2 regions of the Rhizobium sp. SRDI943 genome follow, and region 2 is predicted to be linked to the other one. Evidence: predicted binding sites of a transcription regulator. Region 2 holds the regulator's gene; the other holds the start of a gene.
What was found. Region 2 encodes PhoB, which activates phosphate uptake and scavenging genes when phosphate is short. Its sites were predicted from a motif close to TGTCATNNANCTGTCAT; they were not measured.
Positions count from the first base shown of each region.

Region 1 (7,466 bases), 650 kb from region 2:
TATCGCCGCGCTGAAGGCCGAAGAGGCTGCCAAGGCGCTCGGCCTCGCAGTGCCGATGACGCACGGCTCGGCGGTCGCCTCCGAGGCCTTCTTGCCTTTTGCCGACGGTCTTCTGTCGATGATCGCCGCGGGGGCGACGGCGGTTATCCAGCCGGGCGGTTCGATGCGCGACCAGGAGGTCATCGATGCCGCTAACGAACACGGCGTCGCAATGGTCTTTACCGGCATGCGCCATTTCCGGCACTGAATGAGGATTGGGCGCGGTCACACGCTCATCTCCGGTTTGATCGGGCTCGTTCCTATGCCCGGGCGGCCGGATAGGGTGTACGGAACAAGAGCACCAGTCCGCCGGCAAGAAAGAGGATCAGCGTTGCCATCCCGAGCCGCGGTGATCCGCTCATATAAGTCACCAGAGAGAAGAGCAGCGTCGCCATGAAACTGGTGGCGCGGCCCGAAAGCGCGTAGATGCCGAAGTAGCGGCCGGCTTCCTCCGGGCTGACGCTGCGGGCGAGATAGGAGCGCGACGAGGCCTGCACCGGCCCGAAGGCGAGCCCGATCAGCAAACCATAGAGGATATAGGCCTTTTCCGCGGCAGTACCGAAAAGGCCGCCGGAATCGGCCGTCGGCAGTGGCATCAGTCCGAATAGGGTGTAACCCGGTCCTGTCGAGATGATGCCGATGGTGGCGAGAAGCAGCATGGTGAGGCTGATGACGACGGTCACCTTCGAACCGACGCTCTTGTCGACGCGGCCGGCGATCAGGCAGCCGAAGATCGCGACAACATTCAGGATGATGCCGTAGATACCGATCTCGATCGTCGCCCAGCCGAACATGCCGGCCGCGAAGATACCGCCAAGGATCAGCAGGCCGTTGACGCCGTCCTGATAAATCATGCGGGCGATGAGGAATGTCAGGATGCCGCGGCGTTCTCTGAGTTCGCCAAGCGTGTTTCTGAGTTCCCGCAAGCCGGAGCGGACGGCGGTGCCGAAGGGAAGACCCCTGCCGACATCCGGCGTAAAGAAGAACATCGGCAGGATGAAGATCAGATACCAGACGGCCGAGATCGGCCCGGTGATGCGTGCATCCTGACCGGTCTCAGGATCGAGGCCGAATAGCGGATCGAGACCGAGGATGGTCTTGCCGGTCTCGGGGCTCGCCGCCAAAAGCGTCACGACGGCAATGAGCACAATGATGCCGCCGAGGTAACCGAGCCCCCAGGCGGTGTTGGAAAGCTTGCCGACTTCGTGCTTGCTGACCAGGCGCGGCATCATCGAATCATTGAAGACGATCGAAAACTCGGCCGAGATCGAGGCGAGGATCATGAAAATGACGGGATAGACAATAGGCGAACCGGGTGCGGCAAACCACAGGCAGGAGAGGCTGGCGATCTTGATGATCGCGAAGAAGCCGATCCAAGGTTTGCGTGCGCCGGACTGGTCGGCGATCGAACCGAGAACGGGTGAGAGCAGGGCGATGATCACAGAGGAGATCGTCGCCATGTTGCTCCACGTCGTCTGCGCGGAAACCGGGTCATCGGTCAGGCGGGAAACGAAATAGGGGCCGAATATAAAGGTTGTGACCACGGTAAAGAAGGGCTGTGCTGCCCAGTCGAAGAACATCCACCCCCAGATGCCCTTCTCCGTGGCCTTCGGCGGTTGCGTTCCTGTCCAGTCAATGCGATTCAACATCCGCTCCTTGTTTTGACGCGGACTGTCTCACCTCGCCCGGTCGCGCGCAAGATCGGTCAGGATACCTGCAGCAACGGTAATACGCGCGAGATTGGGATCGCCGCCGTCGCTGAGGCTTGAAAGCTCCTCGAGGATGCGGTTGATGCGGATGCGATCCTGCGCATGCCAGGCTTGAACGGGAAGCTTCTCCTTGCCGTGATCGGAAAGGGCCGAGATGACGATGTCGCGCCTTGCGCTGGCGATTTGGTCGATGCTGCGGGCAAGCGCCAGATTCTCGTAATGGTCTGAGGTGAGGATCCGCCCGCCCGCCGCCAGCAGCCTGCCGATACGGAAGGTCTGCGACACGGCGATGTAGTTCTCGGCGGCGCGCACCAGCGGTTCACCAGTGCGTTCTGCGATCTGCATGATCTCCGGCACCAGTGCGAAGATCGGGAGGCTGGCGATCTCGGCCGCAAGTTTTTCGGGCAGGCCCGCCTGGCTGTACTCCGCCTGGCGCACGGCGACCTCGCCGGCCACCTGTCCGGCGAAGGCGGTTTTCAGCTTCTTCAGGGCCGCCTGCAGCCGGCTAATCACTTCCGCCATATCGGCCTTGGTCATGCCCGTCTTCAGCAGCAGGCGCGTCAGCACGACAAAGCTGTGGCCGATCTCCTCGTAGATGCGGTTCTGCATCTCGCCTGCTATCTTGCCGTCCAGGGCGTCCGTCTCGGCCCAGAGGCGGGGCAGGTCGAAACCGTCGCGGGCAACGATTGCGGCGCGCACCACTTCCGGTGCCGAAGCTGCCGTCGCGTCCATCATGGCGACGGTGAAGCTTGGTCCGCCACGGTTGATCGCTTCGTTGGCAAGCACGGTCGCGACGATTTCGCGCTTCAGGCGGTGGCTGGTGATATCGCCGGCATTCGACTTCTGCATCTTCACAGGGAAATAATTCAAAAGCGTGGCGATGAAGTAGGGATCGTCCGGCAGATCGCTTGCGGCCAGCGCGTCGAAGAGTACGATCTTGGCATAGGATACCAGCACGCCGATTTCCGGCCGCGTCAGCGGCTTGCCGGCTGTATAGCGTTCGGCCAGGGTCTGGTCGTCCGGCAGCGTCTCGACTTTGCGGTTCAGCTGGCCGGCGCCCTCAAGCACAGTCATGAAGCGGCCAAGCTGCAGACCGTTTGCTGTGCCCTTGCGTTCTGTCAGTGAGATCGCCAGCGACTGCAGGTAGTTGTTGCGCAGCACCAAGGTCGCCACTTCGCCGGTCATCGAAGAAAGAAGCTGGTCGCGTTTTGCGCGTGTCAGGCGCCCGTCATGCATGGCGGCTGCCAACGCGATCTTGATGTTGACCTCGACGTCCGAGGTGTTGACGCCGGCCGAGTTGTCGATGGCGTCGGAGTTGCAGCGCCCACCTTTCAGACCGTAGGCGATTCGGCCTTTCTGAGTAACACCGAGGTTTGCGCCCTCGCCGATCACCTTGGCGCGCACCTCTGTCGCCGCGACGCGAATCGGGTCGTTGGCGCGGTCGCCGACTTCGGCATCGGTTTCCGACGGCGCTTTCACATAGGTGCCGATGCCGCCGAACCAGAGCAGGTCGACCGGGCTCTTCAGGATCGCCGTCATGATCTCGAAGGGCGTGGCCACGGCCTTGTCGATGCCGATAGCGGCAACCGCTTCCGGCGTCAGCGTCACCGATTTCGCTGCGCGCGAAATGATCATTGCACCCTTCGACAGTACGCTCTTGTCGAAATCCTGCCAGCTTGAACGCGGCAGGTCGAAGAGCCGCTGGCGCTCAGCCAGCGTCTTTTCCATATCGGGGTCGGGATCGATGATGATGTCGCGGTGATCGAAGGCGGCAATGAGTCGGATCTTCGCAGAGAGCAGCATGCCGTTGCCGAAGACGTCGCCCGACATGTCGCCGACGCCGGCGACGGTGAAAGGCGTCGTCTGGATGTCGATGTCCATCTCGCGGAAATGGCGTTTTGCGGTTTCCCAGGCGCCGCGGGCGGTGATGCCCATCTTCTTGTGGTCGTAACCGGCTGAGCCGCCGGAGGCAAAGGCGTCGTCCAGCCAGAAGCCAGCTTCCTGCGCCAGTGCATTGGCGGTATCGGAGAAGGTCGCGGTGCCCTTGTCGGCGGCGACAACGAAATAGGGATCGTCACCGTCGAGCCTGACCGTATCCTTCGGCGGCACGATATCGGCGCCTACTATATTGTCGGTGATCGAAAGCAGCGTGCGGATATAGGTCTTGTAGGCCTCGCGGCCGGCATTGAAGATCTCGTCGCGGCTGCCGCCGATGGGGAGCTTCTTCGGATAGAAGCCACCCTTGGCGCCGACCGGCACGATGACCGCGTTCTTGACCTGCTGCGCCTTGACGAGGCCGAGCACCTCAGTGCGGTAATCCTCGGCGCGATCCGACCAGCGCAGGCCACCGCGCGCCACCTTGCCGAAGCGCAGGTGCACGCCTTCCACCTCGACGCCATAGACGAACATCTCGCGGAAGGGTTTCGGCTGCGGCAGCCCGTCGACCAGATGCGGATCAAGCTTGAAGGCCAGCATCGCTTTCGGCAAACCATCCGGGTTCTTCTGGAAATAATTGGTGCGCAGCGTCGCATCGACGATGTTGACGTAGCGGCGCAGGATACGGTCGTCGTCGAGGCTCGGCACGTCGGCAAGCTCGGCCTCGATCGCCTGGTGCAGTTCGGCAAGCTTCTTGACGCGGATCTTCTCCGAAAGCCTGGTGTCGAGCGTGTCATGGAAGAGACGAAAGATAGTGGCGGCGACACCGGGATATTTGTCGAGCGTCGTCGCGATATAATCCTGCGAATAGGCGATGCCGGCCTGGCGGAGATAACGCGCGTAGGCGCGCAGCACGTTCGTCTCGCGCGCCGAGAGCCCGGCCGAAAGGATCAGCCGGTTGAAGCTGTCATTGTCGATCGTGCCGGCGAAGGCGGCGACGAAGCCTTCCTCGAGGGCGGCGCCGTAACGCTGCAGATCGATCTCACCGCCATTGCGGGCCTCGAGCTCCATGTCGTGCAGCACGACGAGTTTCTTTTCTCCATCGGCGGCCGGCACCCCGATGTCGAAAGTGCGTTCACTGACGACGTTGAAGCCGAGATTCTCGAGAAGCGGCACGCGGCGCGACAGCGCCAGCTGACCGCCGGCGTGGAAGATCTTCAAGGAAAGGGTGCGGCCCTGTTCTTCCTGCCGATGGTAGAACTGGATGCGCAGTGGTTCGCCGGCGGCGCAGGCACCGATATCGGCGAGGTCAGCCACGGTTTCCTCCGGAGTGAAGGAATCCTGGAAGGCTTGGTCGACGGATATCTTCGGCGCCTTGGCGCCTGCCAGCGCCTCGAAACGGTCGTCCCAGCGGGCGGTGATTTCGCGGATCACCTGCTCGAGCTTTGCCTGCGGAATGCGTGGCGTCTTGCCGCCCGAGCGGCCGATGATGAAATGCACGCGCGCCACGCCGCCTTCCGGGAAAGCCGGATAATAGGCCGAGACACGGCCGTCATAGACAGTCTTCAGATAGGTGCCGATCCGTTCGCGGACGATCGAGTCATACTCCTCGCGCGGCACGTAGATGATCACCGAGACGAAGCGGTCGAAATGGTCGATGCGCGGCAGGACGCGGACGCGCGGCCGATCGGCCAAGTCGTTGATCTGTTCGGCGAAACTTGCAAGCAGCGTCGTGTCGATCTGGAAAAGGTCGTCGCGCGGATAGGATTCCAGCGTGTTGTCGAGCATGCGGCCGGAATGGCTCATCGGGTCGAAGCCGAAATGTTCTTTCACCTTCTCGATCTTGGAGCGCAGCAGCGGGATTTCCGAGGCGAGCGAGGTATAGGCGGTCGAGGTGAAAAGGCCGACGATGCGCAGTTCGCCGGTGACGTTGCCCTCCGCGTCGAAGCGCTTGACGCCGACATAATCCATATAGGCCCGGCGATGGACGATCGATTTCACGTTCGCCTTGGTGACGATCAGGAAGTCCGGGCCGTCGAGGAAGGCAAGGATTTCAGGTGTCGTCGTCACGGCGTCCTTGCCGGTGCGCAGCACCAGAACATCGGGATTGGAGAGGATGCCGAGGCCAGCACCCTTGTCGCGTTCGACCCTGGCATCGGTCCCCTTGCCGGAATAGACGTATTCACGCATGCCGAGGAACGTGAAATTCTCATCGCGCAGCCAGGTCAGGAAAGCGACGGCTTCGTCGCGATCGGCCTTCTTCCGGCTGGCGCCATTGGCCGCAAGCTCTGCAATCACTCCGTCGATCTTGGAAAGCATCGGCTTCCAGTCGGAAACCGACAGGCGGACCTGTTCGAGGACTTTTTCGATACGTTTCACGAGATCGGCGGCCTGGGCGGAATTGAGCGGCGCGACATGAAGCTGGATATGGCTGACGCGGTTGACCGGATCGCTTGGGTGATCGGCGGAATAGTGCGCCGGCGCCTTGCCCTTTTCCATGATCAGGATGGGATGCACGGCCATGAACAGGTCGCGATAGGTGCTCGTGACTTCGCCCATGACCGATTCAAACAGAAAAGGCATGTTCTGGTCGGTGACTGAAAGCACCGAAACCGCGATGCCACCGGGCGTTACATCGGCAATGGTGTCGATGCTGACGCGAGGCGCCTTGCCGTTCCAGGCGTCGAGTTCCTTTGCCGAATGCACGGCGGAGAGTGCCAGCATTTCCGGCGTGTAGAGCTCGAGATCGTCATTGCTTGCCCGGCCGAAGAGAATTTCCGGATCGAGATGCGCCTCACCCGTCGCTTTGGCGATCTTGCGCGCGCTTTCGACCTGCTTTTCCCGTTTCGGATTGTTTCTGGCAGCCATGGATCGCCTCCCTCAATGTCTGATTTTTCGCAAGCTAGCAGAAGATTCCTCGAAAAAATCTCTAAAAGAGCGGTCCGAAGAGATGTTTTGGTGATTTTTGATGCTTGAAACGAGAGATTTTTAGAGATTTTCCGCTCTCGTCGCCATTCGAAAGGGAAGCCCGTCTGTGGTTCTTTTCGTTCTGCCGCACATTTCCATGCTCGCATGAAGAATGGTTGACAGCGTGGCGTCAAAAAGATCATCAACGGCGATCGTCATTCGGATATCGAGTATCATGTCGGAAAATGCAGCGGGCGCAGTCATCGTCATTTCCAGCCATGTTGTGCGTGGCTCGGTCGGAAACCGGGCAGCCGTCTTTGCTTTGGAGACGCTCGGTCATCCGGTCTGGGCCATGCCGACCATCGTGCTTCCCTGGCATCCCGGCCACGGCCGCTCGACGCGACTGACTTTTGCGGAAGCGGATTTCGACGCGGCGATCGACGACCTGATCCGCGCACCCTGGATCGGCGAAGTCAAGGCGGTGCTTTCGGGCTATTTCGGCAATGCTGCCCAGGCGCGCTCCGTCGCCCGGCTGATCGGTGCGCTCCGGCAAAACAATCCCGAGCTGCTGTATGTCTGCGATCCCGTCATGGGCGATCTCGGCGGCCTTTATGTGCCGGAAGCGACTGCAGAGGCCATTCGCGATCATCTTATTCCGCTTGCCTCGCTCGCGACGCCGAACCGGTACGAGCTCGCATGGCTTTCGGGGGCGGCGCTGGAAGACAACAGCACGATCATGGAGGCGGCGCTCGCGCTCGGACCATCGCGCATGCTCGTCACTTCAGCCGTTCCGATGATGGCAGGCGGTACCGGCAATCTTTATCTTTCCGGTCGCCACGCGCTTCTTGCCGAGCACCGTGTCGTCGAAAACCCGCCGAATGGTCTAGGCGACCTACTTGCCGCCGTCTTCCTGTCGCGCCTGCTTTCCGGGCTCGA
Region 1 covers NZ_CM172787.1:4,365,079-4,372,544, reverse strand. Annotated here, with positions in the region: gene purH (bifunctional phosphoribosylaminoimidazolecarboxamide formyltransferase/IMP cyclohydrolase) at 1-247, shown strand, start outside; gene AC245Y_RS21870 (MFS transporter) at 300-1,688, opposite strand; gene AC245Y_RS21865 (NAD-glutamate dehydrogenase) at 1,716-6,491, opposite strand; gene pdxY (pyridoxal kinase PdxY) at 6,766-7,466, shown strand, end outside.
Region 1: the regulator PhoB is predicted to act here: its motif matches at 6,696-6,712, upstream of AC245Y_RS21865 (NAD-glutamate dehydrogenase).

Region 2 (7,466 bases):
GCTGGCTGAACTTGCCCTGGTCGATGGTGAAGGCGAGAATGCCCTTGCCGAGCAATTGCTCCGGCTCGGTTTCGCCTGACTCGATCGCCTTGTTGAGCAGCGCCTGATCAAAACGGGCATAGGCGCGGACATTTTCCGGCGTCGAGAAATCGGCGACGAGAAGATCGACCGGGCCATCACCCTTGGTCTGCACCGTGAACTTGCCGTCGAACTTCAGCGAGGTGCCGAGCAGCACCGTCAGCACGACGACTTCGGCAAGCAGCCGAGCAACGGGTGCGGGATAATGATGACGCTCGAGGATCGCGTCGAGCATCGGGCCGAGCTGGACGGCGCGGCCGCGCACATCCAGCCCTTCCACCTGGAAGGGGACGACATGGTCATCGCCGGCGAAATCAAACTGGCCGAGGGCGGCTGCAGCTTCTGCCATGGCTTTTAACTCCTAGTTTCAGAGCGATGGGCCAGCGTGCCCTTCGCTCACGCGGTCGCGAGTCTGTCTCTCGCGACGTCCGATTATGGTTCAGATCGCGCCCAGGCACCAAGCAAGAATCGACTTCTGCGCATGAAGACGGTTTTCCGCCTCATCGAAGACCACGGATTGCGGACCGTCGATCACTTCGTCCGTCACTTCCTCACCGCGATGAGCGGGCAGGCAATGCATGAACAATGCATCATTGCCGGCTTTCGCCATCAAGGCCGCGTTGACCTGATAAGGCTGGAAGACATTGTGACCCCGGGCCCGATGTTCCTGATTCATGGAGACCCAGGTATCGGTCACCACGCAATCGACGCCGGCGACCGCACGGTCGGCATCATGGCAAAGCATGATTTCGGCGCCCTCATTGCGGGCCCAGTTCAGATAGTGATCCTTGGGCTCCGAGCCAAGGGGCACGGCCATGTTCATGCGGTAGCCGAAGCGAGCGGCACCCTCGACCAGCGAATGCAGCACATTGTTGCCGTCGCCGGTCCAGGCGATGGTCTTGCCCTTGATCGGGCCGCGGTGCTCTTCGAAGGTCATGATATCGGCCATGATCTGGCAGGGATGGGTGTCATCCGTCAGCGCATTGATCACAGGCACGGTCGCATGCTGAGCCAGCTCGACCAGCCGCGAATGCTCGGTGGTGCGGATCATGATCGCATCGACATAACGCGACAGCACCTTGGCGGTGTCGCCGATCGTCTCGGCGCGGCCGAGCTGCATCTCGGTGCCGGAGAGGAACAGCGTTTCGCCGCCGAGCTGGCGCATGCCGACGTCGAAGGAGACGCGGGTGCGGGTCGATGGCTTTTCGAAGATCATCGCCAGCATCTTGCCGGCGAGCGGCTTGTCGCCCTGGCCTGCCTTGAAAGCCTGCTTACGGGAAAGCGCATCGTTCATGATGGTTCTGAGATCGGCTGATGTGACTGCCGAAAGATCGAGGAAATGTTTAGGGCTCATATCGTCTTCTTACCTGTGCTGCGCCCGAAGGCGGCAATCTCTTCAAGCCGTCTTCTTGACCTTGGAGGCGCGAATGCTCTCGGCGGCGCGTTCGACGCGGGCAAGGCCCTCACGGGCTTCCTCGGCGGTGACCACGAGCGGCGGAAGAAGGCGGATGACATTATCGCCGGCAGGCACGCCGAGCAGATGGGCGGCACGGATCGCCTGCAGCAGTTCGGCTGAGGGAACGGCGGCCTTGATGCCGAGCAACAGCCCCTCGCCGCGCACATCTTCGATCACATCGGGATAACGATCCTTCAGCGAGGCGAGGCCCTGGCGGAAGACAAGCGCGACGTCGCGCACCTGCTGGAGGAAGCCATCGGCCAGGATGATGTCGAGCACGGCGCTGCCGACGGCCATGGCAAGCGGATTGCCGCCATAGGTCGAACCATGGGTGCCGGCCTTCATGCCGGAGGCGGCCTCTGATGTGGCAAGGCAGGCGCCGAGCGGGAAACCGCCGCCGATGCCCTTGGCGACCGCCATGATGTCGGGTGTGATGCCCGACCATTCATGGGCGAAGAGCTTGCCGGTGCGGCCGACGCCGGTCTGGACCTCGTCGAGGATCAACAGCAGATCGTTGTCGTCGCAGAGCTGGCGAAGCGCCTTCATGAACTCAGGCGTGGCAGGACGGACGCCGCCCTCGCCCTGCACCGGCTCGATGAGGATGGCGGCCGTCGCCTCGGTGATCGCGGCGCGGACCGCTTCGATATCGCCGAAAGCCACCTGATCGAAACCCGGCGCCTTGGGGCCGAAACCTTCGAGATATTTTTCCTGGCCACCGGCGGCGATCATCGCCAGCGTCCGTCCGTGGAAGGCGCCTTCGAAGGTGATGATATGGAAGCGCTCGGGATGGCCCTTGGAAAACTGATAGCGGCGCGCCGTCTTGATCGCGCATTCAAGCGCCTCGGCACCCGAATTGGTGAAGAACACCTTGTCGGCGAAGGTGGCGTCGGTCAGGCGTTTAGCCAGACGCTCCTGTCCGGGGATCTCGTAGATGTTCGACAGGTGCCAGACCTTGTCGGCCTGCTCCTTCAGCGCGCCGACCACATGCGGATTGCTGTGGCCGACGGAGGTGACGGCGACGCCGGCGCCGAAATCGAGATATCGCTCGCCAGTTTCGGTAATCAGCCATACGCCCTCGCCTCGCTCGAACCGCAGCGGGGCACGAGAATAGGTGTCATAAAGCGGCGCGGCTTCAGCCATGGCGCGATCTCCATCAAAGTTGCCGGGCAATGACTCCGGCTAAGGAAACCAGGCCCGAAAAATCAAAAATGCCGCCTTGCGGCGGCGAGTGGCACTATTTCCCTTTCGCGCTGCAATGTCAACAAAACGGCGCCCTTAGCGTATGCAGCACGGGTGTACAGCGGCATTTTCAGTCTTCAACAGGCATTATTGCAGAAATGCCACGCAGGGACAGCAAGTTGGGGAAAACTACGAATTCGATTCATCCGGATTCATGCGACTCTTGTCACGGAGTCAGGCTCACACTAGGTTAAAGATCAATTACTAGACTGCATGCGGCGGAACTAGTCACCAAAATTGATCAAGCGTTTCTTGTTTCGGAGCTCCCGGGACAACGGTGAGGGATTCTGCCATCACCAACGCAAAAGGTGGAGACAGGGCATGAACTGGACAGACGAGCGGGTCGAGAAACTCAAGAAGCTTTGGGCCGAAGGACTGAGCGCGAGCCAGATCGCGGCACAACTTGGCGGTGTCAGCCGAAACGCGGTCATCGGTAAAGTGCACCGGCTGTGCCTTCCCGGCCGTGCCAAGGCCGGCGGCACCAACACCGCGGCGCGAACGCCGAAGCGCAATACATCGGCGCCGCGCGCGCCGAACTTCGCCTCTCGGATCACCACCCGCACCGTTACCCGCCAGCAGGGCGCGACGATGCTGAAGGAAGAGATCGAGATCGAAACGATCGAGGAAATGGAATACGTGCCGAGAGGCAATGTGGTGGTGCCGATTTCCCGCCGCCTCGGCCTGACGGAACTGACCGAACGCACCTGCAAGTGGCCGGTCGGCGATCCGCTGAAGGACGACTTCCATTTCTGCGGCTGCGAATCCCCCGACAATTCGCCATATTGCAGCTATCACCAGAAGCTCGCCTACCAGCCGGTGAACGAACGCCGCCGGGCAGCGGCGCGGGCCAGCTGAACGGGCTGACCATCGTTAGAATGCAGAAAACGGGCCAAGTGGCCCGTTTTTTTATGCGCGGATGGAAGCGCTCATTGCGGGGATGGCTGCCCCTCACCCTAACCCTCTCCCCGTAAACGGGGCGAGGGGACGTGCCCTGCACGAGGTTGTGGGGAACGGAGAGGTCGCGGCATATCCCCTTCGCCCCGTTTACGGGGAGAAGGTGGCGGCAGCCAGATGAGGGGCAGTCCATCGCCGCGAACCGGACAGCAGCGGGACAAGCCCGAGCATGACGAAAAAGCCCTCAGGCTTCCATCGAATAACCGGCGCCGCGGACGGTGCGGATGACGTCCTGCATGTTGGAGAAATTCAGCGCCTTGCGCAGGCGGCCGACATGGACGTCGACGGTGCGCTCGTCGACATAGATATCGTGGCCCCAGACACCATCCAACAGCTGTGAGCGGGAGAAGACCCGGCCCGGCGACGACATCAGGAATTCCAGCAGGCGGAATTCGGTGGGGCCGAGGCGGACTTCGCGGGTCTTGCGATGGACGCGATGGGTCTCACGGTCAAGTTCGATGTCACCGCATTTCAGCACCGTCGACAGCACCTCGGGACGGGCGCGACGCAGCATCGCCTTGACGCGGGCAACGAGCTCGGGGGTCGAGAAGGGCTTGACGACATAGTCGTCGGCGCCCGTCGACAATCCGCGGACACGCTCGCTCTCTTCGCCGCGCGCCGTCAGCATGATGATCGGCAGACGCTCGGTCTCCGGCCGCATGCGCAGGCGCCGGCAGAGCTCGATGCCGGAGACGCCGGGCAGCATCCAATCAAGGATGAGAAGATCGGGCGTGCGCTCCTGAAGCCGCATTTCGGCTTCGTCGCCACGAAGGATGGTATCGACCTCGAAGCCTTCCGCTTCGAGATTGTAGCGAAGAAGCACGCTGAGGGCTTCTTCGTCTTCAACAACTGCAACTCTCGGGATCATGCGTGTCGGTCTCCTCGCGCATGATCCTTAAACCAGGGTGATTTAAGCAATGCATCCTGCGCAAATTTAAAAATTGGCTGCGACCTCTTTGCGCGCCCGGACGGGCGCGCACGCAAGCGGCGGGGTGTGGGCAGTTATTCGGTGACCGCGCCGACGGTGTTGGCGCTGTCGTCCTTCGGCCGATCGCCTTCCGGCTGCGCGCCTGTCGTCATGTAATAGATCGTCTCGGCGATGTTGGTGGCGTGGTCGCCGATGCGCTCGATGTTCTTGGCGCAGAAGAGAAGATGCGTGCAGCTGGTGATGTTGCGCGGATCTTCCATCATGTAGGTCAGGAGCTCGCGGAACAGCGAGGTGTACATCGCGTCGATCTCGTTGTCGCGTTCGCGGATCGCATTCGCCTTGTCGGCGGAACGATTGGTGTAGACGTCGAGCACTTCCTTGAGCTGGACGAGCGCCAGCTCGGACAGATGCTCGAGGCCGCGGGCGAGCTTGCGGGGAACGCCGGTGCTTTGGACGGCGATGACGCGCTTGGCAGTGTTCTTGCCGAGGTCGCCGACACGTTCGAGATCGGCGGCGATGCGGATCGAACCCATGATTTCGCGCAGGTCCGCGGCCATCGGCTGGCGGCGGGCGATGGTGACGATCGCCTTGTCGCCGATTTCGCGTTCGGCGTGATCGAGGATCACATCGTCGGAGATGACCTTCTGCGCCAGCGCGGTATCGCCGTTGACGAGCGCCCGCACGGCTTCGGCGACCATCTGCTCGGCCAGGCCGCCCATTTCGGAAATCCGCCTGGACAGGAACTTCAGATCATCATCATAGGCAGAATAAATATGTGTCGATGCCATGGGGCTTTATCCTCGAATAACGGAAAGGCTTGGTGACGCCAAAATCAGCCGAAGCGACCCATGATGTAGTCCTGGGTGCGCGGATCGTCGGGATTGGTGAACATCTTGTCGGTGTCGTTCTCCTCGACGAGATTGCCGAGGTGGAACATGGCGGTGCGCTGCGAAACACGCGCGGCCTGCTGCATGGAGTGGGTGACGATGACGATCGTGTAGTTCTCGCGCAGCTCGTGGATCAGCTCCTCGACCTTGGCGGTGGCGATCGGGTCGAGCGCCGAGCAGGGCTCGTCCATCAGGATCACTTCCGGGCTGACGGCGACGGCACGGGCAATGCAGAGGCGCTGCTGCTGACCGCCCGACAGGCCGGTGCCGGACTCGTGCACGCGGTCCTTGACCTCGTTCCAGAGGCCGGCGCGCTGCAGGCTGGTCTCGACGATTTGGTCGAGATCGGCCTTCGACTTGGCGAGGCCATGGATGCGCGGGCCGTAGGAGACGTTTTCATAGATCGTCTTCGGGAACGGGTTCGGCTTCTGGAAGACCATGCCGACGCGGGCGCGAAGTTCGACGACGTCGATATCGGGATCATAGATATCGTCGGTGTCGAGCGTGATCTTGCCGGTGACGCGGCAGCCGTCGATCGTGTCGTTCATGCGGTTGAGGCTGCGCAGGAAGGTCGACTTGCCGCAGCCGGACGGGCCGATCAGGGCGGTTACGGTGTTTTCGCGGATGTTCAGGTTCACATCGAATAGCGCGCGCTTTTCGCCGTAGTAAACCGAGACATCCTTTCCGATCATCTTATACGGGACGTTGCTCATCTTGTGATCCAGCGCCTTTTCAACTGCAGCTTCCGTCAACATGTTCATGATCTTGTAACTCCGTTTACCAGCGGCGCTCGAAGCGACGACGCAAGAGGATGGCGCCCATGTTCATGACGATCAGGAACAGGAGCAGGACGATGATGGCACCCGAAGTACGCTCAACGAAGGCACGTTCGGCCTCGTTGGCCCACATATAGACCTGTACGGGCAGAGCCGTCGAGGGATCGAGCGGTGTCGTCGGCGCGTTGGCGACGAAGGCGACCATGCCGATCAGAAGCAGCGGCGCGGTTTCGCCGAGCGCATGCGCCAGGCCGATGATCGTGCCGGTGAGGATGCCGGGCATGGCGAGCGGCAGCACATGGTGGAACACCATCTGCATCTTCGAAGCGCCGAGGCCGAGGGCTGCGGCACGGATCGACGGCGGCACGGCGCGAAGGGCGGCGCGCGTCGCGATGATGATCGTCGGCAGGGTCATCAGCGTCAGCACCAGGCCACCGACCAGCGAGGCCGAGCGCGGCAGGCCGATGAAGTTGATGAAGACGGACAGACCAAGCAGGCCGTAGACGATCGAAGGGACCGCGGCGAGGTTGTTGATGTTGACCTCGATCAGGTCCGTCAGCTTGTTCTTCGGCGCGAACTCCTCGAGATAGATCGAGGCGGCAACGCCGATCGGCAGAGCGAGCACGAGGACGATCAGCATCAGGTAGAGCGAGCCGATGAGGGCGACGCCGAGGCCTGCGGCCTCCGGACGGCTGGAGTTGCCGTTGACGAAGAGGCCGGTGTTGAACTGCTTGTGGAGAGCGCCGCTCGCCTTCAGCTCGTTCATCCAGCCGACCTGCTTATCGTTGACCTTGCGGTTCTTCTCATCGACCGAGAGATCGATCTGGCCCTTATTGGCGCTGTCGACATTGGCGTCGGCGAGCACCGTGACATTGACCGTCTTGCCGATGATCGACGGATCGGCAACGACCATGTCGCGCAGCTGGACCGGCGCACCCTTGGAGAGCATGGCGGATGCATCGCGCACGTCGGGACGGCTTGCGGCATTGACGTTCAGCTGCTTGACGATCGCGTCGCGCAGCAGAACCGGGTAGTTGGCGGCGATCAGCACCGAAGGGTCGGTCGCACGCTTGTTGTTCGGGTCGATCGTCTTCTCGGAGAATTCGATCGGCAGGGTGATCGCCGTCTGCTGGAAGGCGGTGTAGCCC
Region 2 covers NZ_CM172787.1:179,898-187,363, reverse strand. Annotated here, with positions in the region: gene AC245Y_RS00950 (Hsp33 family molecular chaperone) at 1-427, opposite strand, end outside; gene argF (ornithine carbamoyltransferase) at 518-1,432, opposite strand; gene AC245Y_RS00940 (aspartate aminotransferase family protein) at 1,475-2,674, opposite strand; gene AC245Y_RS00935 (GcrA family cell cycle regulator) at 3,095-3,628, shown strand; gene phoB (phosphate regulon transcriptional regulator PhoB) at 3,912-4,595, opposite strand; gene phoU (phosphate signaling complex protein PhoU) at 4,730-5,443, opposite strand; gene pstB (phosphate ABC transporter ATP-binding protein PstB) at 5,488-6,303, opposite strand; gene pstA (phosphate ABC transporter permease PstA) at 6,320-7,466, opposite strand, start outside.